DNA from 4 places in the Paenarthrobacter sp. 4246 genome. Region 4 is predicted to be linked to each of the others. Evidence: riboswitches for the same ligand, from Rfam matches in the RefSeq annotation. Region 4 holds a riboswitch; each other region holds the start of a gene.
The links. Region 4 has a riboswitch for thiamine pyrophosphate ahead of thiO (glycine oxidase ThiO). Riboswitches for the same ligand answer to the same signal wherever they lie in the genome.
Positions count from the first base shown of each region.

Region 1 (7,815 bases), on a different contig from region 4:
AAGGGATTTCTCGGAGATACCGCCCTGAATGCTGGTCAAGGAGGAGGACCCCACCTTGACCACAATCCGCTTGGCGGTGGCGAGGGCCTGGCGTTCCAGGCCTTCGGCCGTGGCCGGAACGTCGACGGTCCTAGTCGTCATCACCGGCGTCCAGGGTGCTCTCCCTCATGGTCTGCGCGCGGCGGCCACTGACGGATTCAGTCCAGATGCCGGCCTTGCGCTCTGCTTCAAGTTCTGCACGGGCTGCTGCCTTGGCTTCGCGGCGCTCAATCTGCTCATCGCGCTTCTGCGAACGCGTAGGACGGTCGCCGATGTCCGCAACGCGGATGTCGGTGCCGCGGGGGGTTGCAAGGAGTTCGGCACCGGCCATCATGGTGGGCTCCCAGTCGAACACCACGCCATCGTCTTCACCGATAACCACGGTGTCGCCAGGCTTGGCGCCAACCTTGAAAAGCTCAGTTTCCACGCCCAGCTTGGCCAGACGGTCGGCAAGATAGCCGATCGCTTCCTCGTTGGTGAAGTCGGTCTGCTTGACCCAGCGCACAGGCTTTTCGCCCAGAACACGGAACAGCGGCTCGAGGTTCTTTTCTTCGCGGCGGATCTTGAAACCGGACTCGTTGACCGCACGGGGCCGAAGGACGGGTGGCGCAACCTTGGGAGGTGCGACTGCCACGGCGTCGCGCGCAGCCTTGACGATCTCCGCCATGGCAAAACCGAGTTGGCGCAGGCCCTCGTGGCTGGTTGCCGAGACTTCGAACACGCGGTAACCGCGCGCTTCCAGGTCCGGACGAACGAACTCAGCCATGTCCTTGCCATCGGGCAGGTCAACTTTGTTGAGGACAACCAGTTTGGGGCGCTCGTTCAGAGGAACAACTTCGCCGTCAACACCGGCGTAACTCATGTCAACCGCGTACTTCTCCAGCTCGGCCTCAATGATGGCGAGATCGGACAGAGGATCGCGGTCAGACTCCAGAGTTCCGCAGTCGAGGACGTGCACCAAAGCCGCACACCGCTCAACGTGCCGCAGGAAGTTGTGCCCGAGTCCCTTGCCTTCGCTGGCACCCTCGATCAAACCGGGGACATCGGCAATGGTAAAGCGGACTTCGCCCGCCTGGACCACGCCAAGGTTGGGAATCAGGGTGGTGAAGGGGTAATCGGCGATCTTTGGCCTGGCAGCAGACATGGCTGCGATCAGGCTGGACTTGCCGGCCGAGGGGAAGCCAACCAGCGCGATGTCAGCAATGGACTTCAGTTCCAGGACGATGTCGCTGGATTCGCCTTCGATGCCCAGCAGGGCGAAGCCGGGCGCTCGGCGCTTCTGGGAGGAAAGGGAAGCATTGCCCAGGCCGCCTTGGCCGCCGGCAGCTGCGACGTATTCAGTGCCCTCACCCACGAGGTCAGCCAGGACTTCGCCGTCCTTGGTCTTGATGACGGTGCCGTCGGGGACCGGAAGAATCAAGGTCTCGCCGTTCTTGCCGCCGCGCCAGTCACCCATGCCCGGGCCACCATTGGTGGCGTGGCGGTGGGGTGCATGGTGGTAGTCCAGCAGGGTGGTGGTCTGTGCGGACACCCGTAGGATGACATCGCCGCCATTGCCGCCGTTGCCTCCGTCGGGGCCACCGAGCGGCTTGAACTTCTCCCGCTTTACAGAGACACAGCCGTGGCCGCCGGTTCCGCCGGATACGTGCAGGACTACCCGGTCTACAAAGCTCGCCACGTGGATCTCCTCAGTTGCTGTCTTACTTACAGCGTTTGTTGCTGTTGCCAGCGCTGTTGCAAAACCAGTGCGCTAAAGCGCCCTAGTCGATTGTAATGCGGTTAAAAGAACGGTGGAGCGGGCCGTTTGGCCCGCTCCACCGGTTCAGAACTTGTTGTTACTCTGCAGCTGCAGCAGCAACGATGTTCACTACGCGACGTCCGCGGCGAGTACCAAACTCAACCGAGCCGGCCTGCAGGGCGAACAGGGTGTCGTCGCCACCGCGACCCACGCCTGCACCGGGGTGGAAGTGCGTGCCACGCTGGCGAACGATGATTTCGCCTGCGGAGACTACCTGACCACCGAAGCGCTTGACGCCCAGGTACTGTGCGTTGGAGTCACGACCGTTGCGAGTGGAACTCGCGCCTTTTTTGTGTGCCATGTGAAATGCCTGCCTCTAAATTTCTGGGGAAACTGAAAAACCTGAACAGCGGGTAACGAAAGTTACGCGATGCTGGTGATCTTGATCTTGGTCAGTTCCTGACGGTGACCCTGACGCTTCCGGTAGCCGGTCTTGTTCTTGAACTTCTGGATGACGATCTTCGGACCACGGAGGTCCTCGAGGATCTCAGCCGTAACCTTGACGTTGGCCAGTTCCGCAGCTGCGGAGGTGACCTTCTCGCCGTCAACCAGGAGCAAGGCGGGCAGCTCAAGCGTGCTGCCGGCTCCACCGGGGACGCGGTTAAGCGTTACGTAGTCTCCAACGGAAACTTTTTCTTGGCGGCCGCCTGCGCGGACAATCGCGTACACCACTTGGGTACTCACTTCTCTCGACGTTTATAACTAAATTTGCGTGCGGAACCTGGAACCGAAATCAGGCTTGGTTCGCGCTGTGCCTCAACGCCGTGGACTTCTGATCGAAGTCCGCGAGTCATCCCTTGAACAATTCCAAGGGGCATAACCCAAGTGTTGGCGTAAGCACCGAAGATCAAGATTACGCTAGTTTGACCCTCGGCTGCAAATGAGGCCGGGTCCGGAGGCTACCACGTGACTTACGTCACCAGTTGTAACGGACTCTCCCGGCACCGTGCCCATACAGCCTACAGGGTTTGGGGCGATTAACGTGATTTGACCCGCGACGCGCTGGGGCTCTTTGAAGCTCGGGGATAAAAAGCCCGGACAGGAACGGTCAGGCGAACAGCCGCGGAGCGTCGAAGAACGCAGTTTCGTAGCGGCAGGACTGGGCAAAAGCCTCCACCATTGACGCCCGCTCCCCCTCGGAAGCTGCCGCCGCTGCTGCGTCCGTGAAATTGATCGCATGCCTGGTGGCTTCAGCAAACTCTTCATCGGCGTAGGTCCTGAGCCAGTCCGCGTAGGGATGCGCTGCCGGAGATCCCGCCTCCACGAACGATGCATGGAGCTGCTGGCCCACTTCTGCGTAAAGCCAGTAGCACGGCAGGATGGCCGCCAGCAGCACGGAGTAGCTGCCCGTGGCCGAGGATGCCAACAAGTGGTCCACGTAGGACTTCGTGACGGGTCCGGTCACCGGGGAAGCCTCTCGGGTGCTGAGCCAGTTCCTGTGCAGTTCCGATTCGACCTCAAGGCACTGCTGTGACGCTTTCGCCCAGAACAGTTGTTCCTCCTCCGTGGGGGCAAGGGCGCCCGCGCGCGCCAGGGCCCTGGAGTACCCGTTAAGGTAGATGGCGTCCTGCGCGAGGTAGTAGCTGAAGGCTGCTTCAGGGAGGTCGCCCGATTGCAGGCCGTCAATAAAGCTGAGCTTGTAGATTGCCTCAAGCTCCGGAGCGGCTTCCTTCCACAGCGCCGCGGCGAATTGCCCCGGCCTCAGGACCTGATGGTGGTGGAAATGGTTGACCGGCCCATTTCCCTGGCCTACGTCGAGGCTGTCCGCATGCAGCAACGCCTGGAGCAACCACGGCTTGACCTCACGCAGGGAAGCTTCCCAATCGCCTGTGCGGGCCTGGACAGTGGCCAGTGCCGACGACAACGAACAGCCCGTGCCGTGGCTGTTCTTCGTTTCCACGCGGGGTCCGGCTACCTCAATGACGTCCTGCCGAAGAAGGCCGCTGGTGTTGACCAGGGCATCCGGGCATTCCACACCTGCCAGGTGTCCGCCCTTCACCAGGACCGTGGTGCCGCACTCGGCAGCCAGCCGCTTGCCCTGGTTCAGCGCCGAATCCCAGTCAGCAGCTTCAGGCTCCCCCAACAGCATCGCGAGCTCCGGGAGGTTCGGGGTAATAAGATCCGCCAACGGCAGGAGAGCACGCAGGGCTTGCTCGGCAGACCCACGCAGGAGGCGGTCACCGCTGGTGGCCACCATCACCGGGTCAAGGACCACGACGGCGGGACGCACCGCCTCGAGCCAGCCGCGGACCTCATCGATCACCGCAGCGTCACCCAGCATGCCGATCTTGACGGCATCGATGGCGATGTCCGTGCTGACGGCTTCCAATTGCTGTCGCAGGAACTCCACCGGAGGAACATGGAGGGCACTGACACCCAGCGTGTTTTGCGCGGTCAACGCCGTAATCGCCGCCATACCGTAGCCGCCCTGCGCGGCAATGCTCTTCAGGTCCGCCTGGATACCGGCACCGCCGGAGGGGTCGGAGCCCGCGATACTCAGTACGCGAGGCGTTTCACGGCCCCAAACAACCAAAGGGTACACAGGAGAATACGACGATGAGGTCATGGGGACATCCCTTCGCCGGTGCTAACCGGACAGGTTCAACGGGTCTGGATCTCAGCCTGGCCCAATGCCCGGCACCCCGTGTCAGTCCCCCAGCCTAGCCGGGACGCAGCAGGGCCCGTAAACTGCGCTACGCAGAAGACCGGTTATGACCGCTGTGAGCAGACAGCAAAGGGCCCCCCATTACCCGCTTATGGCGGGTACTGGGGGCCCTTGCGGATCAGATGCTAGAGCTCCGAAGCGGGAACGCCAACCCCAAGGATGATGGGTTCCTCGGAGGCTACCTTCTTGGCAGGCTCCGCCGGCGCTTTGGCCTCGTGCGCCGTTCCACGCGCTGCCGTAGCAGTTACCTCGTGGTGCTCAACACTGGTCTCGTTGGCTGCACCCTGCGCACGGCTCGCACTGCGGTTGCGACGCCCTCGGCGGGACTTCGACGCCGCAGCAGCTTCAGGGTCCTCATCTGCAAAACCTGCCGCGGCGGCTTCCGGCGCGGCGGCTGTCTTGGAAGGAACCACTGTTTCGGGTTTTGCCTCGGGTGCTGCGCCAAGGTGGGAGAACGCTTCGGCCAGGAGATCCAGGCTCATGGCAGGCTTGGCTGCAGGCGGCTCCTCGTGGTGTTCCCCGATTGGCAGGGCCACCTCTTCCCCGCCGAAGCGCAGAACCGGAGTGGACCGTGCTTCACGAACCGGTGCTTCCCGGTCTGATTCGCGGTCGGCGTGCTCTCCCGCCCCGGACTGTGATGCAGCAGGCGCCTGGTGCTGGCCGGCCGCCCGCGCCTCCTCTTCTGCACGGTGAACTTCGTCATCATGGAGGTGGGCAGCGTGGGCGGCAGCAGCGATCGTCGCAAGTGCAGCCCGGGTTGCCTCCGCCTTGGCCTGCTTGGCTGGATCCTGCGGCTCTGTGGCAGCAGGAGGTGCGGCAGGGGCAGAAGCAGTGGTGTGGACCGGCGCAGGAGCCTCGGTGACAGACTGTCCGCCACCCTTGCCACGGCGGCGCTTGCGTTCCGTTCGGGCTGTGGGTTGCTGCGCCTCAGTGTGGGGGCGGTGGTGCTCGGCAGCCACAACGTTGGCGCGGCGGTGCTCCACGGGTTCATCGTGGGTGACCACGCCGCGGCCGGCACAGTGCTCGCACTGCTCACCGAAGACCTCAAGGAGTCCGGTACCCATGCGCTTGCGGGTCATCTGGACAAGGCCCAGTGACGTCACTTCAGCCACTTGGTGCTTGGTACGGTCGCGACCAAGGCACTCAACCATGCGGCGGAGGACGAGGTCGCGGTTGGACTCAAGGACCATGTCGATGAAGTCGATGACAATGATGCCGCCGATGTCACGCAGGCGAAGCTGGCGAACAACTTCCTCGGCAGCTTCGAGGTTGTTCTTGGTGACGGTTTCTTCAAGGTTTCCACCGCTGCCGGTGAACTTACCGGTATTGACGTCCACCACGGTCATGGCTTCGGTGCGGTCGATGACCAGCGAACCACCGGACGGGAGGAAGACCTTGCGTTCCAGCGCCTTGTGGATCTGCTCGTCGATACGCCAGGCACCAAAGATGTCCTGGTCCTTGGTCCACTTCTCGAGGCGGCCCACAAGGTCGGGGGCAACGTAGGTGACGTAGGCCTCAATGGTGTCCCAGGCCTCGTCGCCTGAAACGATCAGTTTGGAGAAGTCTTCATTGAAGACGTCACGGACCACTTTGATGGTCAGGTCCGGTTCGCCGTAGAGGAGTTCCGGCGCCAGGACCTTGGTGGAGGAGGCCTGGCCTTCGATGCCTTCCCATTGGGCGCGCAGGCGGTTGATGTCATGCGTCAGTTCTTCTTCCGACGCACCTTCAGCAGCCGTACGGACAATGACGCCTGCGTTTTCCGGCAAACGATCCTTCAGGATGCGCTTGAGGCGGTTGCGTTCGACGTCGGGCAGCTTGCGTGAAATACCGGTCATGGAACCACCGGGCACGTACACCAGGTAGCGGCCGGGCAGGGAGATCTGGCTGGTCAGGCGGGCACCCTTGTGGCCTACGGGGTCTTTGGTGACCTGGACAAGGACGGAATCGCCGGACTTGAGCGCATTCTCGATCCGACGCGGCTGGCCCTCGAGGTTGACCGCGTCCCAGTTGACTTCACCGGCGTACAACACGGCGTTGCGGCCTCGTCCGATGTCCACGAAGGCAGCTTCCATGGACGGCAGGACGTTCTGGACCTTGCCCAGGTAGACGTTGCCGATCAGGGAGTCCTGCTGGGTCTTGGAGACGAAGTGCTCGGCAAGCACGCCGTCTTCCAGGACGCCGATCTGAATTCTGTCGTCGCGCTGGCGGACAATCATCTGGCGGTCCACTGATTCGCGGCGGGCCAGGAATTCAGCCTCGGTGATGACCTGGCGGCGGCGTCCGGTCTCGCGGGATTCACGGCGGCGCTGCTTCTTGGCTTCAAGCCTGGTGGAGCCCTTGACGCTGGTCACGCGATTGGAGGGAGCAGTTTCCGTGATGGGGCGGGGAGCACGGACACGGGTGACTGTGTTGGGCGGATCATCGTCCGAGCCGCCGGTCAGTTCAAGGTCCTGGTCGCCACGGCGGCGACGACGACGCCGACGCGAGGTCACTCCTTCGTCGGAGGCTTCAGCGGCAGGGATTTCCTCGTCGTCAGACTCGGCGCCCTCTCCGGCTTCGCTTTCTTCGCGTTCGGTTCCGCGGCGGCCGCGGCGACCACGGCTCCGGCGGCGGCGACGACTACCGGCATCTTCCAGCTCATCCTCGGCACCGGCCTCAGATTCTTCCTCGGGCTCATCTTCCTTCGCCTCCACCGCGACAACGCGGGGAACAGTGGTGAGGTCCGGAGCCTGGAAAATCATGGACGTGATGGAAACCGGCTCCAGGAAAAGCGAAGCAGATCCTGCAGCGGCGGCTTCCTCCTCTTCGGGGGTTGCCTCAACAGGAGCCGCATCAATGGTTGGTGCTTCAGCGGCAGGCGACGATTGCTGGGAGGCGGCGTCCGGCGTCGTGGTTTCAACTGTGGTTTCCGCAGCAACAGTTGCTTCGTCGGCGGCAGGCGCCTCTGCTTCAACCTTGGGCTTGGCAGTACGACGACGGCGGACCGGCTTTTCGGGGGCAGGCTCGGCGACGGCTTCGGGCTGGGTCTCTACAGCGGCTTCCGGCGCGGCAGCGACGTCCTCACCCAAACCGGGCAGTGGCTCAGCGGGTTCTGCTTTCTTGCGTGAGCGGGTACGTCGTACCGGCGCAGCGGGGGCATCCGTTGCTTCAGGGGCCTCCGTCGATTCAACGACAGGCGCTGCTGCAACCTGTGCCTCGGCGTCAGCTGCAACTTTGGGCGCAGCCTTGCGCCGGGTCCGGGTGGCTTTCTTTGGCGCTTCCGCAGTTTCCGCGGGAGCTGCCTCGTTATTAACGGCTACAACCTGGTCATTAT
Region 1 is NZ_JBEPOP010000003.1:64,574-72,388, reverse strand. Features, by position in the region: gene proB (glutamate 5-kinase) at 1-141, opposite strand, end outside; gene obgE (GTPase ObgE) at 131-1,717, opposite strand; gene rpmA (50S ribosomal protein L27) at 1,875-2,138, opposite strand; gene rplU (50S ribosomal protein L21) at 2,201-2,509, opposite strand; gene thiD (bifunctional hydroxymethylpyrimidine kinase/phosphomethylpyrimidine kinase) at 2,886-4,403, opposite strand; TPP riboswitch at 4,394-4,492, opposite strand; gene ABIE35_RS05660 (Rne/Rng family ribonuclease) at 4,628-7,815, opposite strand, start outside.
Region 1: linked by a shared signal. The riboswitch ahead of thiD (bifunctional hydroxymethylpyrimidine kinase/phosphomethylpyrimidine kinase) and the one ahead of thiO (glycine oxidase ThiO) in region 4 are both predicted to bind thiamine pyrophosphate.

Region 2 (7,815 bases), on a different contig from region 4:
CGGCGGTGATCCTCAGCCTGGCTGCCGCGGGCGCGATTGTCCGCATCGCCATCGGCCCTTCCCTGCTGGACCGCGTGCTGGCATCAGACGTCTTGTTGGCCATCCTGGGTGCTGCACTGGCGATCGACATGGCGATGAACAGGCACCTCAACAACCTGATGCTGCTGGTAGCCCTCGCGGTGATCGGATTCATCGGATCGGTGACCGTTGCACGGTTCGTGGCTGAACGGAGGGAACAGAACAATGAGTCCTGATGCCAGCGGAGTGGATGTCGTGATCGACGCTGTCACCGCAGTGTTCCTGGTGGTGGGCGCCTTGATGTCCTTGGGCGCTGCCATCGGATTGCTGCGATTCCCGGACCTCATGAGCCGCATGCACGCAGCCACCAAGCCCCAAGTACTGGGACTGTTCCTCATGCTTGCTGCGATTGGCCTGCAAATGCGCACGTGGTGGGTTTGGCCGGTCTTGCTGGTGGCATGGATCTTCCAGTTGCTGACGGCACCTGTGTCCGCCCATATGGTGGGTCGCTCCGCCTACCGCACCAAGCATGGCCACCGCGAGATGCTCACCAAGGACGAACTCGAAGCTGTTGTGCAACGGGCGGCTGCGGGGCAAGAACCCCGGAACGACCGCTAAAGTCCCAGTCACAGCAAACGCGGGGTCGCCCTGCGTCCACTGGTGTTCATTCCATCAGGTGGAGGCAACGCGACCCCGCGTTGTTGGCTGTGGTTGCGGACTAGACGATGTCGTGTGACTTGGCGAAACGTGCAATGGCACGCTGTGTGCCACGGCTGGCCAACACCTGAATCAGGGTGCTGACGAAGGCTGAGATCAGCGCAAAAGTCAGTGCTGAACGCAAGCTCGTTTCCATGTCGTCGTTGCCCATGGGTGGTTTGTTGCCAGTTGCCTTTTCCCACCCTTTGTTGACGAGTTTGGTGCCTACGAAGCCCGCTCCGAGGCTCACTCCGGCACCGATCAGCTTGAAGAAGAGGTTCATGCCCCCAGCCTAGCCGTCCGTGGCCGACTCCAGAGTCAGCGTCGGCTTTCGCGCTCTTTCAGGAACGCTGCCAAGGACCCAACAGGGGCCAGCACGGGAACAACAGGGTGCTCTGCCAGCCAGGCAGCGTCCACGGAACCAAACTCAGCGATTTCCTTGAGCAGGTAATAGGTGGGCGGCATCAGCTTCAGCGTCCCGGCCGCTTCCGCTTCCAGAATTCCGTCCACGGGCATCCACAACGATTGCCACGCCTCCGTGGTTTGATGCCGGGGCTCGGCTCCCGGGGAGGGCTTGGCGAGGTAGAAGAAGGTGTCAAAGCGCTTCGGCATGTCCGTGGGCGTGATCCAGTTGGCCCAGGGGCGGACATCCTCGGCACTGATGGTGAGCCCGGACTCCTCCTGGACTTCGCGGATTGCGGCTGTGAGGACCGTCCCTGCGTTGGTTTCGGCCTGCGTTGAGGTGGTGTGGGTGCCGATGGAACTCGAACGCCAAGCGGCAGCGTGGCGTTGAAGCAGGCCCGCCGGGTAGTCCCAGCCTGACTCGTCCGCAGCATCCACACGGCCGCCCGGGAAGACCACCATTCCGGCGGCGAAGTCCATGGTGCTGACCCGGTGCTGGACGAACGCCTCGAGCCCGCCCGGGGCATCACGGAGCAGGATGACACTGGCAGCGAGCCGGGGCTCGGATATGGTGCCCTCGCCGGCAGGGTGATTTCGAGTGGGTGGGTTGTTCATGAAAGTGCCCCTTTGCCGCTGTCGAGTCTGCTGGATCATTCTCTCAGGTCTCGTTGTGGGGACGGATTTGCGTTGCTGGACTGGGAAACGGGGCGTAGAGCGGTCCCCGCATCGCCCGAATGTGACCACCGGCCGGCACCGGACCGTCGCCCGCAACACGCGCAGGTGTAAACTGAACCAGCCCATCAGGGCAGATTTAATAACGACAGGGGAGCGCCGCCGTCGGACCTTGCAGAGATGCAGGAGACGCGAGGGCGCTGAGAGTGCGGACAGCCGCAGACCCTCGAACCTGATCCGGTTAGTACCGGCGCAAGGGAGTCGAGCTTCTCAGAGTGTCCGGATCCGGGCGGCGCAGGCCGGTTGGAAATCCGGGGAGCACTTTCCCCTCCTGTAACCTCAGGAGGCAGAAAATGACCACGGTAAACGTGAAGAAGACCAGTTATAACTGGCGTGTTGTAGACATTGTTGTGGCGGCCTTGATCGCCATTGCAGGCGGCGTGATCTTCTGGGCCTGGTCCCAGGGCGCCGCGCTGGTATCCATTCCCATGAACGCGACGTATCCGCCGCTCACCGGCCTGATCGCCGGTGGCTGGATGATCCCCGCAGTCCTGGGCATGCTCATTATCCGCAAGCCGGGCGCAGCGTTGTTCTGCGAAACCGTCGCGGCCACCGGCGAACTCATCATGGGTTCCCAGTACGGCACCACCGTCCTGATCTCCGGCGTCCTGCAGGGTCTGGGCGCAGAGCTCATCTTCGCCGCTTTCCGGTACAAGAAGTTCAACCTGCCCACGGCCCTCCTCGCGGGTGCCGGTGCGGGCCTCTTCTGCGGCCTGAACGACTCCTTCCTCCCGTGGGGCTGGAACATCGCCTATGAGGCAATGGATAAGCTGGCGTACATCACTTTCACCACCGTCTCGGGCGCCATTATCGCCGGGGCGCTGTCCTGGGTTGCCACCCGCGGCCTGGCCAAGACCGGTGTCCTGAGCTCCTTCGCGTCGCGCAAGGCTGCGTCGGAGCCAGCCTTCAGCTGATGCCGGCTACGCAGAGCGGCAGCAAGAACAGCAGCCCGGTGCGGCCTGCCGCCATCTCCGCCGAGGGCTGGGGTTGGCGGCATGCCGGACGCTCGACTCCTGCCATTCATGGTCTGGACCTCCGGATTGAACCGGGCGAGCGGGTGCTGCTGCTGGGGCCTTCGGGAGCCGGCAAGTCGACGCTGCTGCACGCCCTCGCCGGTGTGCTGGGCGATGAGGAAGACGACTCGGACGAGTCAGGTTCACTGCTGATCGACGGCGTCGCGCCCCGGGAACAGCGTGGCCGCGCCGGACTGATGCAGCAGGACCCTGAAACACAGGTGGTTTTGTCGCGTGTTGGCGACGACGTCGCCTTTGGTGCCGAGAACCTTGCTGTGCCCCGGGATGAGATTTGGTCCCGCGTCCATGAAGCGCTCGACGACGTCGGGTTGCGTACCGCCGCGGGCGGCGGTTTGGCGTTGGAACACCCGACGGCGGCTCTCTCCGGGGGGCAGAAGCAGCGCCTTGCGCTGGCGGGCATTCTCGCGATGCGACCCGGCTTGATCCTCTTGGACGAGCCCACGGCCAACCTGGATCCGGTAGGAGTGCTGGAGGTTCGGGATGCTGTTCGGCGTTGCCTGGACAAGACCGGCGCCACCCTGGTGGTGGTGGAACACCGTGTGTCCGTGTGGAAGAACCTGGTGGACAGGATAGTAGTCCTGCAGCCGGGTACCCTGACGGCGGCGGGAACGGGCCAGGCAACGGGCGCGGTCCTTTTGGACGGCCCACCGGACCAGGTCCTGTCCGAGGCCCGCACCATGTTGATGGCTGCCGGCGTTTGGGTGCCGGGGTACGTTCCGGCCACCCGCCAACGACGCAGCCAAACCCCCGCCGAACCCCACGCCGCCCCACTGCTCCTCGCTGCCCAGGACCTCGCAGTTTCCAAGGAAAAGCCGCGGCGCAAGGGCTTCAAGACCATCCCGCCCCTCCCGGTGCAAACGGGAATCACCGCGCAGGTCAGGGCCGGCCAAGCACTGACCATCACCGGAGCCAACGGAGCTGGAAAGTCCACGTTCGCGCTCACGTTGGCCGGCCTTTTGGCGCCGGTTGACGGTACGGTGAGTGCCGCCGTCGAGCTTTCCAAGGGGGCAGGCATTGACCCGTTCAAGTGGAAAGCAGACCAGCTGATTTCGCGGATCGGGACGGTGTTCCAGGAACCGGAGCACCAGTTCGTCACGGGCAAGGTCCTGGACGAGCTCATGTTTGGGCCCAGGCATTTGGGCCACGGCGAGGAACGCGTGGACGAACTGCTGGAGCGGCTGCGGCTTACGCATCTGGTGGACGCCAACCCCTACACCCTTTCGGGCGGCGAGAAGCGGCGGCTTTCGGTGGCCACCGTGCTCGCCGCGCATCCCCAAGTGCTGGTGCTCGACGAGCCCACGTTCGGCCAGGATGCCAACACCTGGGCCGAGTTGGCATCATTCCTTTCAGAGTTGCTGGATGCCGGAACGGCCGTGGTCTCCGTGACCCATGACCAGGAATTCAGCGCTGTGCTCGGCGGCACGGAGCTGCGGCTCGGTCCGGTGCAGCATGGTGAAGCCACGCATCAGGAAGCGGGTGCGGCATGAGGGATGCACTGAACCTCCGCGGGAATCATGCCCTGCTGACCCGCGCCAACCCCTTGGCAAAGTTCGTGTCCGTTTTCCTGATTTCCCTGGTGCTGGCCCTGTCCATCGACTGGGTATCGGCGTCCACTGCTTTGGTTGCGGAGCTGGCATTGTTTCCGCTGGCCGGGCTTACTCTGCGTCTTTTGTGGCAGCGCGCGTGGCCGCTCATCATCGCGGCAGCAATCGGTGGCTGGAGCACGGCGATCGTGGCGGCGGACAGCGGAGCTGTACTGCTCGACGTCGGACTCTGGTCCATCAGCGAAGGTTCCCTTGAACTAGGGCTGGGTTTCATGATGCGCGGTCTGGCGATTGCCGTTCCGGCCATCCTCTTGATGACCTGCACGGACCCCACGGATTTGGCTGATGCCTTGGCGCAGAAAGCAAGGTTGCCGCATCGCTTTGTCCTGGGTTCCCTGGCTGCCATGAGGTTGGTCGGCTTGATGGCCGAGGAATGGCAGACCATCGGCATGGCCCGCCGTGCCCGCGGCGTCGGTTCCCACGGCAGCCCGTTCCAGCGCTTGAAGGCCACCCTCGGCCAGAGCTTCGGCCTGCTGGTCCAGGCGGTGCGGAGGGCTTCGCGGCTAGCAGTCACCATGGAAGCGCGCGGCTTCGGCGGCGGTCAACGGACGTGGGCGCGGGAGTCCACCTATTCGCTTCTGGACGTCTGGGTGGTCCTTGGCGGAGTGGTGATCGCTGCGGGCGCGGTGCTCGCGGCCGTGGGCGCAGGAACGTGGAGCTTCGTCTGGCGCTAGCGGGCCTGCTGTTCCTGGATCTCGTCAAAGCCTGCCCGCGTCAGGAACCCCAGCTGGGCTTCCTTCTCGGCGAGCTGGATGATGGGTCCCAGCTCAAAACAGGTGGCCTCCAAACGACGCAGGGCCTTGGCGTTGCGTGAATCCGGCTCCACCACAACCCGGTCCTTGCCCGGAAGGGAGAACATGTACTTGATCAGGGACGTACCGAGCTTCGGCGTGAAGTGCGGGATGGGCCGCGTGGCAGGGGCCAACAGCAAGTGCATGCCAATGTCTGCTTCGCGTGCGGGGTAGGCCTCGCCCACGGGGTCGTGCAGTGGCTCGTAGGTCTGGAAAAGGGCCATCGGTTCGCCATCAAGGACGGCCAGGAACGCGTGGTGGGTCTCCAGGGAATCAAGGAACTCGTAGATCCCCTGGACTTCTTCGCGGGAATTCTCCGTCATTCCCCAGAACTTGGCGCGGGGCTGGGTGACCCATTCGAAGATGAGGTCGATGTCCTCGGCGGGAACCAGCGGCACAAGCCGCAGCGCGCCCCATCCTTCGAGGTCTTCGGAGTAGATGGTGGTACGGACAGAGAAGTCCTGGGTGGTGGTGGTCATGGCTTCCTTCGGGGCTGGTGCGTAACTGACGACTTGCGGGAACAGGGTGAGTCAGGGATTGTCTTTGATCAATTCAGGCCAGTCAGTGACCACCGGGGCGAGTTCCCCGGCCGTCCAGAGCGGGAGTTGATCGGCAAAGTGCTGGTGGCCGGGCGTACCGGAGGCACCGAAGGGGACGATCCAGCGGCTGTTGCGCCGTTCGGACAGGTCCCAGACGTAGCGGGCCACGGGACCCCGGAAGCTTTGGTCGTCAACGCCCGGGAGGCTCTCGGTGCAGAGCACACAGCCCGTATCTCCGCTGAGGCCCGCCGTGGGTGCCGCTGATGCCAGCGGGCCGGGGAGGACATGAACGGCCAACAGTGTATGCCGGTCGCCCCAGGAGCGCAGCACGGACTCCTTCAATGCAGCGTCCTCAAGCGCTGCGGCGGCTTCCGCATCGACGCTGATGCCGAGTTCCGAGCCGCGTACCAGCAGGGTCTCAAGCGCAAAGCCGATCCGGGATGCCACTGACAACCACGGCCCGAACAAGGGCGAGTAGCCCGTTGGCTCCTTCACGGGGGCAAGCGCGGGATGGTTTGCCAGGCGCTGGACCACTGAGCCCCGCCACTCCGCAAACACTGCGGCGTGATGGCTCCCGGCATCCATGTGGCCATCCCACTCCAGCAGCAGCGAACGCAGCCCCGCGGCTTCCCGGGACAATTCATCAGCGTCCAGGCCGGACAACACCGACCGGAACAATGGCCACGGACCCAGGAGCGTGTCCGTATGGATAGCCTGCATGTCATCCACGGACAACGGCCCCGGAGCCGACTCGAGCAACCCCCGGATGCGCAACGCCCGATGCGCGGGGGCGAACTCCATGGCTACGGCGTCGCCGCCTCCCGCCGCGCGGTCGTTCGCGCTCACGGCAAACTGCTCCACCTCCGTGCGGGGCAGGATTACGTACTGACCGTCCCACTCATGGCGGGCTGAGAAGGCCGGGGCGGGCAACCTCCTGTTGGCGGGATTGCGCTGCGGAACAAGCCCGGCAACAAAGTGCCGCACTGCTCCGGACGTGTCCCCGGCCACCACGCTGTTGACGGGCTCCACCCAGGCATCGAACGCCGCTTCCACCTCTGAGACGCTCCGGCTCCGCAGCAGCGGCAGGAGGGCCTCAAAACCAAGCCGCCCCTCAACACGGGCAGGAAAGCGCAAACACAGCGCCTCGCCGTCGGGCGCTTCAGAGATCACGGAACCCCGCGCGGTCTCGATGACCTCCACGGTGACCGGCTCACCGTCGCGGACGGTGATGGTTTGGGCACTCACGACGGCGGTTTCCCAGCCATGCGCTCCGCGCGCCTCGACGCGTTCCCCGGTGGCGTCCGTGACCCGGCGCAGTTCTTCCTCGAAGAGGTCCTGGTAGTCGGCCATGGCGTTGGTGATGGCCCAAGCGGTATGCCCCGTGTGGGCGAAGTGCGGGAGGCCGGGGACGCCGGGGAACGCGAAACCGATGGCGTCGAAGTCCGGGCAAGCGAGCCGTACCTGCTGGTACACGCCGGGGAGTTCCATGAGGCGATGGGGGTCGCCGGCGATCAGCGGGAGGCCGCTCGCCGTCGTCGAGCCGTGCGCGGCCCAGGCGTTGCTGCCTGACCAGACGGGAGCTTCGATGCTGAACAGGCCCACGGCGTCGTCGCCCAATGTCCGCGCGATGTGGGCCCTGAACAGTTTGTTGGGGAACGTGGAGAAGAGGATGTGATGCACCAGGAAGACGCCCAGCGGCGTCCACGGATTCCATGGCTCCGGCGTGCAGGCGGACTCGTCGAATTCGGGGCCGCCGCGGAGTCCGTCTGCCAGCGCTTGGTTGATGCCGGCCACGTACTGTCCGCACCAACGCTGAGTCTCGGCGTCGAGGTTCTCGAAGCAGCGGCGCGCGGTGTCATCCAGCCGGGCTTGGCGTGCGAACCGGTCCCAGACCACAACGTCCGCACCCAGGACTTCAGCTGTGCGACCCTCGGAGCGCCACCGTTCCAGTTCAATCTGCCAAGAGCGGTCAGTGGCTGCGTTCATGCCTTGGAGGAAG
Region 2 is NZ_JBEPOP010000012.1:82,429-90,243, forward strand. Features, by position in the region: gene ABIE35_RS19470 (MrpF/PhaF family protein) at 1-254, shown strand, start outside; gene mnhG (monovalent cation/H(+) antiporter subunit G) at 244-636, shown strand; gene ABIE35_RS19480 (DUF4235 domain-containing protein) at 737-997, opposite strand; gene ABIE35_RS19485 (NUDIX hydrolase) at 1,033-1,731, opposite strand; TPP riboswitch at 1,929-2,065, shown strand; gene ABIE35_RS19490 (ECF transporter S component) at 2,142-2,762, shown strand; gene ABIE35_RS19495 (ABC transporter ATP-binding protein) at 2,762-4,369, shown strand; gene ABIE35_RS19500 (energy-coupling factor transporter transmembrane component T family protein) at 4,366-5,160, shown strand; gene ABIE35_RS19505 (GNAT family N-acetyltransferase) at 5,157-5,756, opposite strand; gene ABIE35_RS19510 (penicillin acylase family protein) at 5,808-7,815, opposite strand, start outside.
Region 2: linked by a shared signal. The riboswitch ahead of ABIE35_RS19490 (ECF transporter S component) and the one ahead of thiO (glycine oxidase ThiO) in region 4 are both predicted to bind thiamine pyrophosphate.

Region 3 (7,815 bases), 350 kb from region 4:
TGGTCCTCACCGGTGGGTGGGAACCCCTGTACGAGGAAATCGCCGGATACCTCCAGGAAACCGGAGCCCTCCGCCGTGTTGCTGCGGGAGGACACCGGCCCCAGGATTCAGTGGACGGCGATCACATCATCCGCTCATTTGTTGGCGACGTTGGACGGGCCATGTCAGTTCAGGCTTCCTGAGCCGGCCTCAAGCGGGCTTGGGCTGCCGGGTACCTGAAGTTCCGGTAAATAGACCTTTCCGCCCGATGCCAGGAATTCCTGGCTTTTTCCGCGCATGCCGCTGTACATTTCTGCGATGGCGGTCTGCGCCTCTTCCGATCCGTATTCGTCACGGATGTCCTGGCTGATGCGCATCGAACAGAACTTGGGGCCGCACATGGAACAGAAATGGGCGGTCTTGGCCGGTTCTGCCGGCAGCGTTTCGTCGTGGAAGGCTTCTGCCGTGACGGGGTCCAAGGAGAGGGCAAACTGGTCCCGCCAACGGAACTCGAACCTGGCCTTGGACAAGGCGTCGTCCCGCTCGTGGGCCCCGGGGTGACCCTTGGCGAGGTCGGCGGCGTGTGCTGCGATCTTGTACGTGATGACACCTGTTTTGACGTCGTCCTTATTGGGAAGGCCCAAATGTTCCTTGGGGGTCACGTAGCAGAGCATGGCGGTGCCGTACCTGGCGATCTCGGTTGCGCCGATGGCTGAGGTGATGTGGTCATAGCCGGGAGCGACATCGGTGACCAAAGGTCCCAGGGTATAGAAAGGGGCCCCCTTGCACAGTTCCTGCTGGCGCTCCACATTTTCGCGGACCAGATGGAACGGCACGTGGCCAGGTCCTTCCACCATTACCTGCACATCGAACTCCCATGCCCGCTGTGTCAGCTCGGCGAGGGTATCCAATTCGGCGAACTGGGCGGGGTCGTTGGCATCGGCGGTTGCACCCGGGCGCAGGCCGTCGCCCAGGGAGAACGCGACGTCATACTGGGCGAAGATTTCGCAGAGCTCATCAAAGTGCGTGTAGAGGAAGTTCTCCTGGTGGTGCGCCAGGCACCAGCCCGCCATGATCGACCCGCCACGGGAGACGATTCCCGTGACCCGGTTGGCAGTCAACGGCACATAGCGCAGGAGCACGCCGGCGTGGATGGTCATGTAGTCCACGCCCTGCTCGCATTGCTCGATCACGGTGTCCCGGAAGATTTCCCACGTCAGCTTGTTGGCCTCGCCATTGACTTTCTCCAGAGCCTGGTAGATGGGGACCGTCCCGATGGGGACCGGGGAGTTGCGGATGATCCACTCCCGGGTGGTGTGGATGTCGTCCCCAGTGGAGAGATCCATGACGGTATCGGCGCCCCATTGAGTTGCCCACTGCAGTTTGTCCACCTCCTCCGCGATGGAGCTCGTCACGGCTGAGTTGCCGATGTTGGCGTTGATCTTCACCAGGAAGGCCTTGCCGATGATCATCGGCTCTGACTCGGGGTGGTTGATGTTGTTCGGAATGATCGCCCGTCCTGCCGCAACTTCGCTGCGGACCAGCTCAACGTCGCAGTTCTCCCGCAACGCGACGAACTGCATCTCGGGAGTCACCATGCCCCGCTTGGCATAGTGCATCTGTGTGACGGTTTTACCTTCGACGGCGCGGCGTGGCACTGGTTGAGTGCCCTTCCACTCCGCTGATGCTTCTCCGCGCCGAACCGCTGACTTGCCGTCGTCCAGCAGGTTTCGTTCCCGCCCGCGGTAAGCCTCCGTGTCACCGCGGGCGTCGATCCATGGAGCGCGGAATGGCTCGAGCCCCACAACGGGATCGCTGCCGGGACCCGCCGTGCGGTACACCTGGAACGGCGGGTTGGCCTTGCCGTTGGGAGACGGCTCCAAGGCGATCTCCGTGACGGGCACCCGGATCCCGTGGTCAGGGTCCTCGAGGTAGGCCAGTGAATGGGATTTCAGCGATTGGGTCACGGTTTCCGGCGTCTTTGCACCGGAGTCGGACCCGTTTTGGGCAGGGCTGTGCTGTGTTTTGGTGGTGCTCAAAGGATTACTCACTTCCTTCGCCGGCATTACCCGGACAGGTTCAACGGTCGCAGACTGCATCAGTCCGATCTCAGCCCCTGCAGGGGCCCCCGTGTGGTCGTAGACGAAGCTACCACAGCTCCCCAGGGGCTCCCAGTCACATGGAGTCCGGGGTTGCCGCGCCCTGAACTTCCCAGGACCTGCAGACTAGGCTTTTTCCATGGCCAAGATCATCGAATTCACCGGACCCGTGCTCGCGTCACGGAACGACCAGCGCCATGGGATGTGGTCCGTGGATGGCACCTTGACCTTTGTGCGCCCCACGACGGCGCCGGACCGTGTACTTGATGGCTGGGTCCTCCCGGGTTTCGTTGATGCCCACTGCCACATCGGTTTGGGTGTGGGCGGCGCTGTTGACTCGCGGACCACTCTCGCGCAGGCGCACGCTGACCTCGACGCCGGGACTCTGCTGATCCGGGACGCCGGATCACCCAGCGACACACGTTGGGTCCAGCAACGCGCAGACGTGCCCCGGCTGATCCGGGCCGGAAGGCATATTGCCAGGAGCCGGCGGTACCTCCGCGGTTTGGGGCATGGAATCGAACCTGGGCAACTTGTTGAGACCGTCCGGAAGGAAGCCCGGGATGGAGACGGGTGGGTCAAGTTGGTGGGAGATTGGATCGACCGTGGCGTGGGTGACCTCGCTGCCTCTTTCCCCGCGAGAATCGTCAAGGACGCCATCTCTGCCGCCCACGATGAAGGTGCCCGGGTGACGGCCCACTGCTTTGCCGAAGACACAGTGGACGACATGCTGGATGCCAATATCGACTGCATCGAACATGCCACGGGCCTGCTGCCACGACACATTCCGCGTTTGGTGGAGCAGTCCGTGCCGATCGTTCCCACCTTGGTCAACATCGCTACTTTCCCGGACATTGCTGCCCAGGCTGCCCCAAAGTTTCCTGACTATGCGGAGCACATGGTGCGGCTTTGGCTGCGCCGGCGCGAGCGAGTGCTGGAGGCCTTTGAGGCCGGTGTGGCCATTTATGCCGGCACGGACGCCGGCAGCGTGATCAAGCACGGCAGGATCGCCGATGAAATGAAGGAACTGCACGACGCCGGCCTGCCGCCGGCCGCGGTCCTGGACGCCGCGGCGTGGCGTGCCCGGGAGTGGCTGGGAGCCGAAGGCATCAGCGAAGGGGCGAGTGCCGACGTCGTGCTGTGTTCCGAGGACCCCCGGATCCAACTGGAGACTGTTTCCAACCTCAAGCACATCGTTCTGCGCGGTTCAGTGGTCCGTTAGGAATAAATTGAAGCTTCAAGTAATTTAGAAAAGTAGAAAGGTGCTGATGAGCGGTACCTCGAACTCGGGAGCTTCACATGACCACACCACTTAGCCAGGATCTTCTGCCTGCCGAACTGACCATGGGCACCGTCATGCTCAAGGTTGGCGACATGACGGTCATGAGCGACTACTACCAGCGAGCCCTTGGCCTTGACGTCGTGGCGGAGCAGGATGGCGGGCTTTACCTGGGGCGGGTCGGGAAGCCCGTGGTGCATCTTGCCCCGGCCTCCGGGCTCCAGATTCCAGGACGCGGGGAGGCCGGCCTGTTCCATACGGCCATTCTGTTCCACGACCAGCCTTCATTGGCTGCCACCATTGCTACCGCCGCCGAGTACGAGCCCCGCGCGTTTGCGGGCAGTGCTGACCATCTGGTCAGCGAAGCATTTTATTTTACCGATCCCGAAGGCAATGGCATTGAGCTCTACTACGACAAGCCGCGTGAACTCTGGCAATGGGACGGCAAGAATGTGGTGATGGACAATGTTGCCTTGCCTCCGCAGCGATTCCTCCAGCAGCACCTGAGCGAAGCTGCGGTGACCGGGCAGCGCGAGGCGGCGGCCGGAATCGGACACGTCCACCTGCAAGTGGGTGACGTCGCAACTGCCCACCACTTCTACGTCGAAACCCTGGGCTTCGAGCGGACCGCGGGCTGGCATGGCCAGGCGTTGTTCGTTTCCGCCGGCGGCTACCACCATCACATGGCCATGAACGTGTGGAACAGCCGTGGCGCCGGGCCCCGCAAGGACACGCTGGGGCTGGGAGAAGTGCTCATTGAGGTCCCCGACGCCGACGACGTGGCAGCGCTGGCGGATCGCTTGACGATCGCAGGGGTGCAGAACCACCACACTGGCGCCGAACTACAGTTCGAGGATCCATGGCGGAACAAACTGCGGGTCGCCGTCCGCTAAGCAGCGCTAGTCCTGCTGCGGTGGCACACTCCTGCTGCGCCGCCCACTCCTGCACTAGGCTGGGCAGTGACGGCACGGATCCAATCGGGTTTTGTGCCGCCGCCCCGTCAGCACGAAGGAATGAGAGTACTTTCCATGGGCTTTGCCGAAATTTTTGTAGCCACCCACGATGAAGCACTCAAGAGGGCGGCTGCCCTGGACAAGGGCGCGGATGTCACCGGCCCCGCCGTCAGGATTGACGGCATCACCGATTTCGAAGTGGAGCAGTTGGGTGACCTTGCCGGCCAGGCGGTCCACGCAGCCGGTGCTGACTACGAACTTGCCCTGGTTGATGTCACCAGTGATGCACTCCTGGGTGTCCCCGAAGCCATGGTGAGGGCACTGGCCGAGCTGTTGACGTACGAGAGCGAAGGCGAGGCAAACGTCCTCGATGACGTTGCCGCCGCCTGGGCTGCGCAGGACGACATGCCCTTCGATGCCGCCCAATCCCGCCAGTACGTCCAGCAGTTGGCTGCCTTGGCAACCGACGTTGAAAAGGTGGAGCGCTCCGGACTCTACGTCTGGTCCGAATAGCACCCCCGCCCGGTTGTGGGCGCACCTTGCAGCCGCGCGGGTGACCAACAACACACGGGCCTACGTGGCGTAAGTCGTATTTACTTCGGGCATCTGGCACAATAGACAGGTACTCGATCGGTGCGGCCCCTCTCTCCGTGCTCGTATCTTGTCCTTCGAACCGTCCAGTATGGCCCGCCCCACGGGTGCAGAACGTCGGGTTCACCTCGTTTCAGAAACAGGAGTGACCACAAAAGTGGCCGTAAAGATTCGCCTTAAGCGCTTCGGTAAGATGCGCGCACCGTACTACCGCATTGTCGTCATGGATGCCCGCGCCAAGCGCGATGGCCGTGCCATTGAAGAAATCGGCAAGTACCACCCCACCGAAGAGCCGTCGTACATCGAGGTCGCTTCCGAGCGCGCCCAGTACTGGCTTTCCGTTGGCGCCCAGCCGACCGAGCAGGTTGCTGCGATCCTCAAGATCACCGGTGACTGGCAGAAGTTCAAGGGCCTCCCGGGCCAGGAAGGCACCCTGAAGACCAAAGCTCCGAAGGAAGCCTTCGTAGCACCGGAGAAGGGTTCCGTCATCATTCCGGAAGCCATCACCAAGAAGGCCAAGAAGGACGAAGCTGAAGCTCCGGCCGAGGCTGAAGCAGAGACCACCGAGGCTGAGTAAGTTGCTGGCAGAAGCGCTCGAGCACTTGGTCCGTGGGATCGTTGACAGCCCTGAGGATGTCAAGGTCAGTGCCAAGAACAACCGCCGCGGGGAATCCCTTGAGGTGCGCGTTCACCAGGAGGACCTCGGACGGGTGATCGGCCGTCAAGGACGCACCGCACGCGCATTGCGCACAGTGGTTGCAGCTTTGGCAGGTGGCGAGCAGGTCAGGGTCGACGTCGTCGATACCGACCGCCGCCGGTAACGCGCTCAGCACTGCTTGTCTTAGGTCCGGCCCCTTCACCGAATATGGTGGAGGGGCCGGATTGCTTTATCCACCATTTCATCACCGTGGCTGCCCGGCGGCGCGGTACACAAGAATTCAGAGGAACCCATGCAGCTCCAGGTGGCCCGGATCGGCAAACCCCATGGCATCCGCGGCGAGGTGACCGTCCAGGTGCTCACCGACGCTCCTTCCGAGCGATTCGTCGCAGGAACCGAGTTCATTGTGGAACCGGCATCGGCTGGCCCGTTGACCATCCGCAGTGCCCGGTGGAACAAGGACATCCTGCTGCTGGGCTTCGACGAGATCGCCGACCGCAACGAAGCGGAAGTCATCCGCGGTGCGAAGCTCTTCATCGAGACCGAAGAGCTTGGCGACGAAGACGACGACGAAGGCTGGTACGAGCACGAGCTGGTTGGCCTCGAGGCCCGTGTTGGTTCGCAGGTAGTTGGCAAGGTGGCCGCCCTCAACACCATGCCCGTCCAGGACCTGCTGATGGTCAAGATGGACGACGGCAAGGAAATCCTGGTTCCCTTCGTCGAGGAGATCGTTCCCGAGGTCAATGTTGAGGACGGGTACATCCTGATCACACCACCCGCCGGCCTCTTTGAAGTCAACGACGACTCATCCGAGGAGCCCAAGGACGGCGCGGGGGATGAAGCCTGAATGAGGATTGACGTTGTCAGCATCTTCCCGGAGTACCTTGCACCGTTGGAGCTCTCACTCATAGGTAAAGCCCGCCAGGACGGCCTGCTGGAACTCAACGTCCACGATTTGCGCGCGTTCACCACGGACAAGCACAGAACTGTGGACGATACACCCTATGGTGGTGGCGCCGGGATGGTGATGAAGCCGGAACCGTGGGCGCAGGCCCTCGAGTCGGTGGCCGGTGACCGCGAAGGCTCCAAGCCGGTACTTATTGTTCCGTCGCCGGCAGGGGAGCGGTTCAACCAGGCCCTCGCCTATGAGCTCGCCGAGGAAGAGCAGCTTGTCTTCGCCTGTGGGCGGTATGAAGGCATTGACGAACGCGTCATCGACTGGGCGCAGGACCACTTCACTGTCCGGCCCGTCAGCCTCGGTGATTACGTTCTCAACGGCGGCGAAGTTGCCGTGCTGGCCATGGTCGAGGCCATCGGCCGGCTCCTTCCCGGCGTGGTGGGAAACCCTGAATCCCTGGTGGAAGAGTCCCATTCGGACGGCCTCCTGGAGTACCCCGTCTACACCAAGCCGTCCGCGTGGCGCGACCATGACGTCCCTGCTGTCCTACTGAGCGGCAACCACGGAAAGATCGCCCAATGGCGACGCCACGAGCAGTTCCGGCGGACCGCAGAGCGCCGTCCGGACCTTTTGGAGACGTTCGACGCCGGTGCGTTGAGCCGCGCGGACCGCAACGCCCTCGCTGACCTTGGGTACGACGTCGTCGACGGGCGCCTTCGCTCCCGGCCCGGTGGCGACGCCGCAATCTGAGGTCCGCTGCCGCCGTCGAACGTTCAACAGTCCTGACAGTTGGCCCGATGGCAGCGCATATGGCAGAATTAACCCTTGTGTCTACTGGGCTGACACCTGCCACAGGGGGAGTTCAGCCAACAGTCGGACAACCCGGCCGCGCCAATCAGTGGCGGAGCCGGACACTAAGAAACTTCGGCGGAAATTTCCGGCGGCCTTTCGTGCCCCGGGCTTGTCCGCCGTAACCCAAAGTGAATGACCTGTGGCGTTCACCAGGAGTGGATTAATGCATATCCTCGATAGCGTAGATGCAGCCTCGCTGCGTAACGATGTTCCTGAGTTCCGCGCGGGTGACACCCTCAAGGTTCACGTCAACATCATCGAAGGCAAGAACTCCCGTGTCCAGGTCTTCCAGGGCTTCGTCCTGGGCCGCCAGGGCGACGGCGTTCGCGAAACCTTCACCGTGCGCAAGGTTTCCTTCGGTGTCGGCGTAGAGCGTACCTTCCCGGTACACTCCCCGATCATCGACAAGATCGAGGTCGTCACCAAGGGTGACGTCCGCCGCGCCAAGCTTTACTACATGCGCGCACTGCGCGGTAAGGCTGCGAAGATCAAGGAAAAGCGCGACT
Region 3 is NZ_JBEPOP010000005.1:13,455-21,269, reverse strand. Features, by position in the region: gene ABIE35_RS10505 (alpha/beta fold hydrolase) at 1-182, shown strand, start outside; gene thiC (phosphomethylpyrimidine synthase ThiC) at 165-2,018, opposite strand; TPP riboswitch at 2,014-2,121, opposite strand; gene ABIE35_RS10495 (amidohydrolase family protein) at 2,218-3,300, shown strand; gene ABIE35_RS10490 (VOC family protein) at 3,378-4,250, shown strand; gene ABIE35_RS10485 (hypothetical protein) at 4,386-4,823, shown strand; gene rpsP (30S ribosomal protein S16) at 5,059-5,478, shown strand; gene ABIE35_RS10475 (RNA-binding protein) at 5,480-5,722, shown strand; gene rimM (ribosome maturation factor RimM) at 5,852-6,406, shown strand; gene trmD (tRNA (guanosine(37)-N1)-methyltransferase TrmD) at 6,407-7,207, shown strand; gene rplS (50S ribosomal protein L19) at 7,473-7,815, shown strand, end outside.
Region 3: linked by a shared signal. The riboswitch ahead of thiC (phosphomethylpyrimidine synthase ThiC) and the one ahead of thiO (glycine oxidase ThiO) in region 4 are both predicted to bind thiamine pyrophosphate.

Region 4 (7,815 bases):
AAGGGGCGGCAGGACAGTGGGCGCAGCAGGGCGGGCAGCAACAATTGAGGCCATACCCCAATGTATGCCTGCCGATGCCGCCCGGTCATATTACCCACCGGTAGAGTGGTCATAACTGCAAAGGAAAGGCGGCAGACTGTGGCTGACGGCACAAGGGCACACGATGGGGCACCGGCCAAGCAGGAACGGGCTGTTTCAACGCGTTCACCAAGGTTGCCGCGCGACGAGCGCCGGGCGCAGTTGTTGAATGCGGCGTTGGAAGTCTTTGTCTCCAACGGTTTCCATGGCGCGGCCATGGACGAAATCGCAGAGGCTGCCCATGTGAGCAAACCGGTGCTGTACCAGCATTTCCCGTCCAAGCGCGAGCTTTATATGGCCCTCTTGGACAGCCACCTGGCCACGCTGACCGAACTGATGCTTAGCGCTTTGAACTCCACCTCGGACAACAAGGAACGCGTGAAGGCCGTAATGCGGGCCTACTACCGGTTCATCGCTGATGACGACCAAGCCCACCGGCTGGTCTTCGAATCGGACCTCATCAACGATCCCGATGTCAGTTCCCGTTTGGAGACGTTCAACAAAACGTTCGCTGATGCGGTGGCCCATGTCATTGCCGAGGACACCAAGCTGCCTCCCTTGGAGGCGCAACTCCTGGGCCGTGGCCTGGCCGGAATGGCGCAGGTCAGCGCACGCTACTGGCTTGAAACGGACGGAAACCTTGACCTCGATGTGGCCAGTGATCTGATCTATCGTTTAGCTTGGCGCGGAATCAGTCGATTCCCCAAAGAGTCCTAGGCTACAAATAGAGGACTGACTTAATACTTGATTGGCTTGGAGGCCTTGCTGTGGAAGTAAAGATCGGCATTCAGAACGTTGGCCGTGAAATCGTGCTCGAGTCCGCTTTGGATGCAGACGCGGTGGCCAAGATCGTGGCAGAGGCCGTGTCCAAGGGCTCGGAATTGCGCCTGACCGATGAAAAGGGACGCCAGATCATTGTTCCCGGCAGCGTCCTGGGTTACGTGGAGATCGGCGCAGAGGAAGTCCGCCGCGTCGGTTTCGGCGCCCTCTAGGCCCTCCCCTTAACGCAGTCCGCAAAGGAGTCTTCATGCTTTCACTCGTCGTGGTGGTTCTGGCCACTGTAGCCACCGGTTTCATCGTGTGGGCCAACGACAAGAGGCACGGCAAGTACGGCATCGCTTTGCCGGCCGGTGTTTCGGTGGCTGTGGGCACCCTGAGCTGGATTGCGTTCATCAGTGCCGGCCTGGGCTACCAGCCCGGGGCAACCTGGATTCCCTGGGTTTTGCCGATCGTCCTGGGAACTGCCGCCGCCGCAGTGGTGGCGGTCTTCCTGGGCCGGACCCGCACCCGGCACGATACTGCGGCGCTCACCAAGGCGCTCAGGCTCTAGCAGGAACAAGAACAAAGGACAGTGACCGTCGCCCTCGGGCGACGGTCACTGTCCTTTAACGCCTTGTCACAAGGGTTCAGGCCTTTTCAGGCTTCCGGATACCGCTCCGGCTGGGCGGTTGCACCCAGCCCGGCCGCGGTTTCGCTCACGGAGACCGCAGCGGCGATATCGAGTGGGGTGACCTTCCCGCCGGCATCGTGGGACACATACCGCAGGTGAACCCTGTTGTAGCGCCATTCCAGATCGGGGTGGTGGTTTTGCTGTTCGGCGATCTGTCCGATCGCTGCAATAAGCGCCAGCGCTTCGGCCGCCGTCGGGGTTTTATAGACGGTTACCAGGCCGTCCTGGTACTTCCAGTCGGGAAGCTCCCGGAGGGCATCGTCGACATCCGCCTGGGTCAGGTGGTCATGGTTCCCCGCCACTGCTGCTCCTTCTGCCGAAGACACTGCGGACAACTAGAGGAACTCTGCCCGGCCCTCCATGGCCGACGACGCCAAAGCGTGCTCACGCCGCGGAATTCGTCCTGCCTGCTTGGCCAGCCTACCGGCGATCACAGCGTGTTTGAAGGCCTCACCCATCTGCATCGGGTTCTGCGCCCGGGTGACAGCGGTGGCCAGAAGCACTGCGTCGCAGCCCAGTTCCATGGCCAGGGCGGCATCGGAGGCGGTTCCTATGCCTGCGTCGAGCACCACGGGGACTGAGGCCCGGGACACGATGAGTTCAATGTTGTGCGGGTTCAGGATGCCCAGACCGGTCCCGATCGGCGAGCCCAGGGGCATCACAGCGGTGGCCCCGAGGTTTTCGAGGCGCAGTGCCAGGACGGGATCATCGTTGGTGTAGGCGAAGACCTTGAATCCACGGTTCACCAGCTGCTCCGTTGCCTCGACGAGTTCCACGGCGTCTGGAAGGAGTGTGTGTTCGTCGGCGATGACTTCCAGCTTCACCCAGTCGGTTTCCAGTGCCTCGCGCGCCAGTTCAGCGGTCATCACGGCGTCTTTGGCAGTAAAGCAACCGGCTGTGTTTGGCAACACGCGGATGCCGTGGTCCACCAGGAGTTGGAAGAGTGATCCTGTTTCAGCGGGTGAGTAGCGCCTCATGGCTACTGTGGTGAGCTCTGTCCCGGACGCCAGGAGCGCAGCGCCCAGGCCGTCCAGGCTCGGGGCACCTCCCGTCCCCATGATCAGGCGGGATCCGAAGTGGACGCCGTCGATCACCAGGGCGTCAGTAATGACCTCTGTGTTTGCTGTCGTCATGATGTCAGCCTCCTTGGACTGCGGTAACAAGTTCGAGTTCATCTCCGTCGGCGAGCGCCGTTGCGGACCATTGGCTGCGCGGCACCACCTCGGAATTGCGGGCGACGGCGACGCCCAACTTGCCGCCGTCGGCTGCCTGTCCGCGGTGGTCCAGGACGCGGCCGGTGACGGCCGTGACCAGGGTGCTGACTGAAGCGTCCTCCGGCACGGCGTGATCGGATCCGTTGAGTTTGATGTTCATGCTGTTTCCTTGCTGGGAGCGTGTGCCGGCGTAAGCGCCCGCGCTGTGGATGAAGTGTCCGCGAAGCGGTCCGGGCGCAATGGTGCCCACCGGGGTTCCGACGAGCCGTTGATCAGCCCGCCCACGATCCGTGCGGCCGCGGGCGTCAAGAGCACACCATGCCGGAAGAATCCTGTAGCGATCACCAGCCCATCAACATCCCCCTTGGGGCCAGCGACCCGCCCAAGCAACGGGGCGTTGTCCGGAGTGCCGGGGCGGGCCCGGGCCGTTGCTTCGAGGAGCTCAAGTTCCGCCACTGCTGGGACCAGGGCCTGGGCGTCCCGCAACAACTGGTAGACGCCCCCGGCTGAGACCGCGTTGGAGGATGCCGACAGTCCGTCCTCGCGTTGGGTGGCTCCGATGACCACCGTGCCGTCGTCCCGGGGCACGATGTAGACGGGCACTCCGCGGACCATCCCACGGACGGTGGAGGTGAGCAGGGGCCGGAGGTGTTCAGGCACCCGAAGCCTGAGGATGTCGCCATATACCGGCCGCAGGGGAAGGCTGAGCCCGTCGGGGAGCCCCTCCAGGTCTGCCGCACCCAGTCCGTTGGCGACCACCGTTTCGGTGGAGTGGACAGCGGCACCGGACTCGAGTTCCACTCCTGAGACCCGCCCTCCGTCCCAGAGCAATCTGCACGCCGTGGAAGTCACGGCAAACCCATCGTCGGCGCCCGAAACCCAAGTGGAGTCGCTGGCCGCGTGGCGTGCCAATCCCGAGAGGAGGCCTGCCGCCAGCTTGCGGGGATCAACCTGATGGTCGGCGGGAACGTCGAAGGCACTGGAAATTTGGGGGCTGAGGAGGGGTTCGCGATCCCGGGCGTCGCGCAAGGACAGCGGCTCAACCCCCAGGCCTGCAGCAAGCTGCACCGCACGAAGGTCTGCCAGCGCCCTGCGGTCCGCGGCATCGGCACCCACGGCGAGTGTCGGCGTCGTCCGGTAACCGATGTCTTCCCCTCCGCGGGTCAGGCTTTCTGCAAAGGACGGCCACAGCCGGGACGATTCAAGCATCACGTCCAGGAGATCTTCCTCCTGGTAGTGCAATTCGCTCACGGGGGCAAGCATTCCGGCGGCAGCGAACGTAGCTCCCGAAGCCGGTGCGGGGTCGATCACCACCACGGAGCGGCCAAGTCGCCGTGCTTCGTGGGCAATACCGAGGCCGATGACGCCACCGCCAATGACGGCCACGTCGGCCTGGAGCGGGGTTTGGCGGGGATCTGCCATAGCGCGTTTCCTTCCCTACGCCGGTACTAGCCGGATCAGGTCAAGCGGTCGGCGCTGAAGCCCTCTCAGCCGGACAGTCATAAAGCGAACGTCGCGGCTCCCGCAGTACGTGCCCAGTTTAGAGGAACTACTCTGGTTTCCATGACCCCGACTGATGCCCTCGCCACCGCCCGCCTGTATCTGTGCACTGATGCCCGGAAACGGCAGGGCGATTTTGAAGACTTTGTGGACGCCGCTTTTGAGGGAGGCGTAGACATCATCCAGTTGCGCGACAAGACCCTGGAAGCTGCCGAGGAATTGGAGTTGCTGGCGGTCCTGCGGGCAGTTGCGCAGCGTCACGGACGGCTCTGGGCTGTCAACGATCGCGCCGATGTTGCCAATGTTTCCGGGGCTCCAGTGTTCCACATCGGGCAAAAGGACCTCCCGTTGACGGTGGCCCGGACATTGCTTCCGGAGCCCGTCACGATCGGCCTCTCCACCCACTCCCCCGAACAGGTGAATGCCGCCATCGCGGCATCACCAGGCCGGGGCGGCCTTGACTATTTCTGTGTGGGCCCCGTCTGGGCAACCCCTACCAAACCCGGCCGCGAAGCCGTGGGCCTGGACCTGGTCACATATGCCGCAGAAGCGAGCAAGCGTGCAGACGAGACCACCGGCGGTGCCGTGAACCTGCCTTGGTTCGCCATCGGTGGGATCGATCTCAGCAACGTGGAGCAGGTACGGGCCGCGGGAGCCACCCGGATCGTCGTTGTGCGCGCCATCACCGAAGCTACGGATCCGACGACGGCTGCCAAGTCGCTGCTGGAGGCGCTGGACGCCGCCTGAGCCCGGCCGTGAAGGCCTTTCAGGCACAAGCCCGGTCAAGCCGTCATGCGGTGAGACCCAAGGCCGTCATCCGGCGTGAATGCCGCTCGGCGAGCTCGCCTGTCAGTCTCTTAACTGCGGCGCGGGCATCGCCACCACTTTTTAGGGTTGGCCCCAACTGTGGGTGCTCCATGCCCACCCTCTGCGCCTGCGTCAGCGCTTCCCCCACCAGCCGGCGGCCCCACAACGCCAGGCGTGAGGCCAGTCTTGGGTCATCGGCCAAGGCCCGCCGCAGCAGGACACGAAGTACCTCGGTTGCTTGGTCGGGAGAGGCTACCCGGTCAACGAACTGCTGCGTTGTTGCATCGAGGAAAGTGGCGACAGCCCGGTAGAAGTCCGAGGAGACGGTGTCGATGACGTACGCCTTCATCACGGATTCGAACCAGTCCCCGGGCCTGGTACGTTCATGGAAGTGGTCAAAGGAACGCTGGAACGGCAGCATGGTTTCCTCAGGATCGAGGCCCATTTCCGCGAGCCGATCGCTCAGCAGCGCGAAGTTTCCGTACGCGCCGACGGCAATTTTTGCCAGCATTGACCGGTCATGGAGCGTGGGTGCGTATCGGGAATCGGACGAAAGCCGGCCGAAAGCCGACAACTCGCCGTAGGCCATGGCGCCCAGGAGCTCCGCGGCGAGTTGTCCGGCAGAAGTTAAGACGTCCCGGGAAGTGCCCATGATCCAAGACTATCCCCGGCCATCCACGCCCCGTCCGGCTAGATTTGCTGCGAGCCGACGTGGTCCTACTAGGCTGGCTGGGAGTGAGCCGACTGTCAGGCCTGCCCGCAGGCCGCGTGTCCTCCTCCTCGCACCCACTCCCCTGAAGGATGTTCCATGAGTAACCCGAGCTATCCGCCCGCGCCCCACAACGGGGACGGCGCTCCACCAGTACCCCCTGCACCCGGTGCTTTCGGCAACCAGTACCAAAGCGGACCGCAGACGTACCAACCGGCCCCGGGTTCCGGCCCTTATGACGCTCCCGGCATGGGCACTCCCGCCAAGTCCTTCATGGTCACCTGGATCCTGTCGTTGCTTCTGGGTGGCCTCGGCGTCGACCGTTTTTACCTGGGAAAGATCGGCACCGGTATTGCCAAGCTGCTCACAGCGGGCGGACTCGGCATCTGGTCCATCGTGGACCTCATCATCACGCTGACCGGCAATGCGCGGGATAAGGAAGGCCGCCCGCTGCTGGGTTATCCGGAAAACAAGAAGAAGGCCTGGATCATCACGCTCGTCGTATGGTTCGCCGGCCTGGTTGTTGGAATCGTGTCCACGGTGTTGTCTTTGACGCTGGTGGCTGCTGCGGTCCAAGGACAGGCCACGCCCGTCCCCGCCGCCCCCTCGGCCTCACAAGAGGCACCTGCCCCCTCCCAGGGCACTGCCACTGATGGCAATTCCTTCGAGGTCACGGTGTCCGAGGGCAACACCGTTAAGGTCACCGTCCTTAACTCCGGATACACCACCGAGATCCCGGAAATGGCTTACATGAAGCCGCTCAATGGCGGGTTCCTCCTGCTGGAGGTTTCCTGGGAGACCACCGCCGGATCCAGCTTCGCCGCGCCCAGCAACTTCGATGCCTTCGATGCTGACGGCAAAGAGGGCGACCGGATCTTCCTGGACAACGGTCTGGGCGGTCTAAGCTCCGGCGATGTCGCCGCCGGAGACGTACAGCAGGGCGTCATTGCCTTCGACATCAAGAACGGTCCCACCACGGTGGTCATCAACAATGACTTCGGGGACAAGGCAGCCACCTTCACTTTGACCCCGGCCAGCTGACTGCCGGATTGGCCATGCCAGCTGTGCTGAAAGCCCGTTGCCCCCTGGGGCAGCGGGCTTTCGCGTGCGGAAGCCAAGACTATCCGCAGGTTTCGGGCTACGCTGATTTTCGTGTCACATCACCGGATAGCGCCCAACGTCGACGATTCGTCGGACCAGCTCGCTGCAGCCCTTGCGGCCTTGAGATCGGAGCTGGAACTCCCCACTTCGTACCCGGCCGAGGCAGTCCAAGAGGCACAGCGGGCCGTGGAAAACCTCAAGCTTCCGGACCAGGACTTGCGGGAGATCCCCTTTGTCACCATTGACCCCGCTACGTCGACTGACCTTGACCAGGCCTTGTTCATTGATCGTGCCGGAGACGGCTACAAGGTTCTCTATGCCATCGCCGACGTGCCGTCCTTCGTGGCTCCCGGAGGGGCCTTGGATGCCGAGACCCGACAACGCGGGCAGACGTTCTACGCTCCTGACGGGCGCATCCCCCTGCATCCGGAGGTCATCAGCGAAAACGCCGGCAGCCTCCTGGCCGAGCAGGACTGCAGTGCTTTTGTATGGACCTTCGACCTCGACGCCACTGCAGAAGTCCTCAGCGTGAGCGTTGCCCGGGCCACCGTCCGCAGCCGGGCCAAGCTGAGCTACAAGGGTGCCCAACAGCAGATCGACGACGGCACTGCCCCGTCCGTTCTTCAGCTCCTCAAGGAAGTCGGGCTGAAACGGGTGGAACTGGAGAGGCTGCGTGGGGGCGCCAGCCTGAATATGCCGGAACAGGAAATCGTCCAGGCGACCGACGGCGGCGGGTACAGGATCGTTGCAGCCCCGTCTTTGCCGGTGGAAGACTGGAACGCGCAGATCTCTCTGATGACCGGGATGGCGGCCGCGCAATTGATGCTGGAAGGGAAAGTGGGCATCCTCCGCACCATGCCGGCCCCGGACGAACGCTCACTGCAGCATTTCAAGCGGCAAACCACCGCGCTGGGCAAACCGTGGGACGGCCAGGTCAGCTATGGCGAGTACTTGCG
Region 4 is NZ_JBEPOP010000005.1:359,338-367,152, forward strand. Features, by position in the region: gene moeB (molybdopterin-synthase adenylyltransferase MoeB) at 1-54, opposite strand, end outside; gene ABIE35_RS11985 (TetR/AcrR family transcriptional regulator) at 61-795, shown strand; gene ABIE35_RS11990 (DUF3107 domain-containing protein) at 846-1,070, shown strand; gene ABIE35_RS11995 (hypothetical protein) at 1,106-1,408, shown strand; gene ABIE35_RS12000 (4a-hydroxytetrahydrobiopterin dehydratase) at 1,495-1,830, opposite strand; gene ABIE35_RS12005 (thiazole synthase) at 1,864-2,661, opposite strand; gene thiS (sulfur carrier protein ThiS) at 2,666-2,902, opposite strand; gene thiO (glycine oxidase ThiO) at 2,899-4,164, opposite strand; TPP riboswitch at 4,160-4,278, opposite strand; gene thiE (thiamine phosphate synthase) at 4,306-4,989, shown strand; gene ABIE35_RS12025 (ferritin-like fold-containing protein) at 5,033-5,701, opposite strand; gene ABIE35_RS12030 (TM2 domain-containing protein) at 5,858-6,799, shown strand; gene ABIE35_RS12035 (RNB domain-containing ribonuclease) at 6,911-7,815, shown strand, end outside.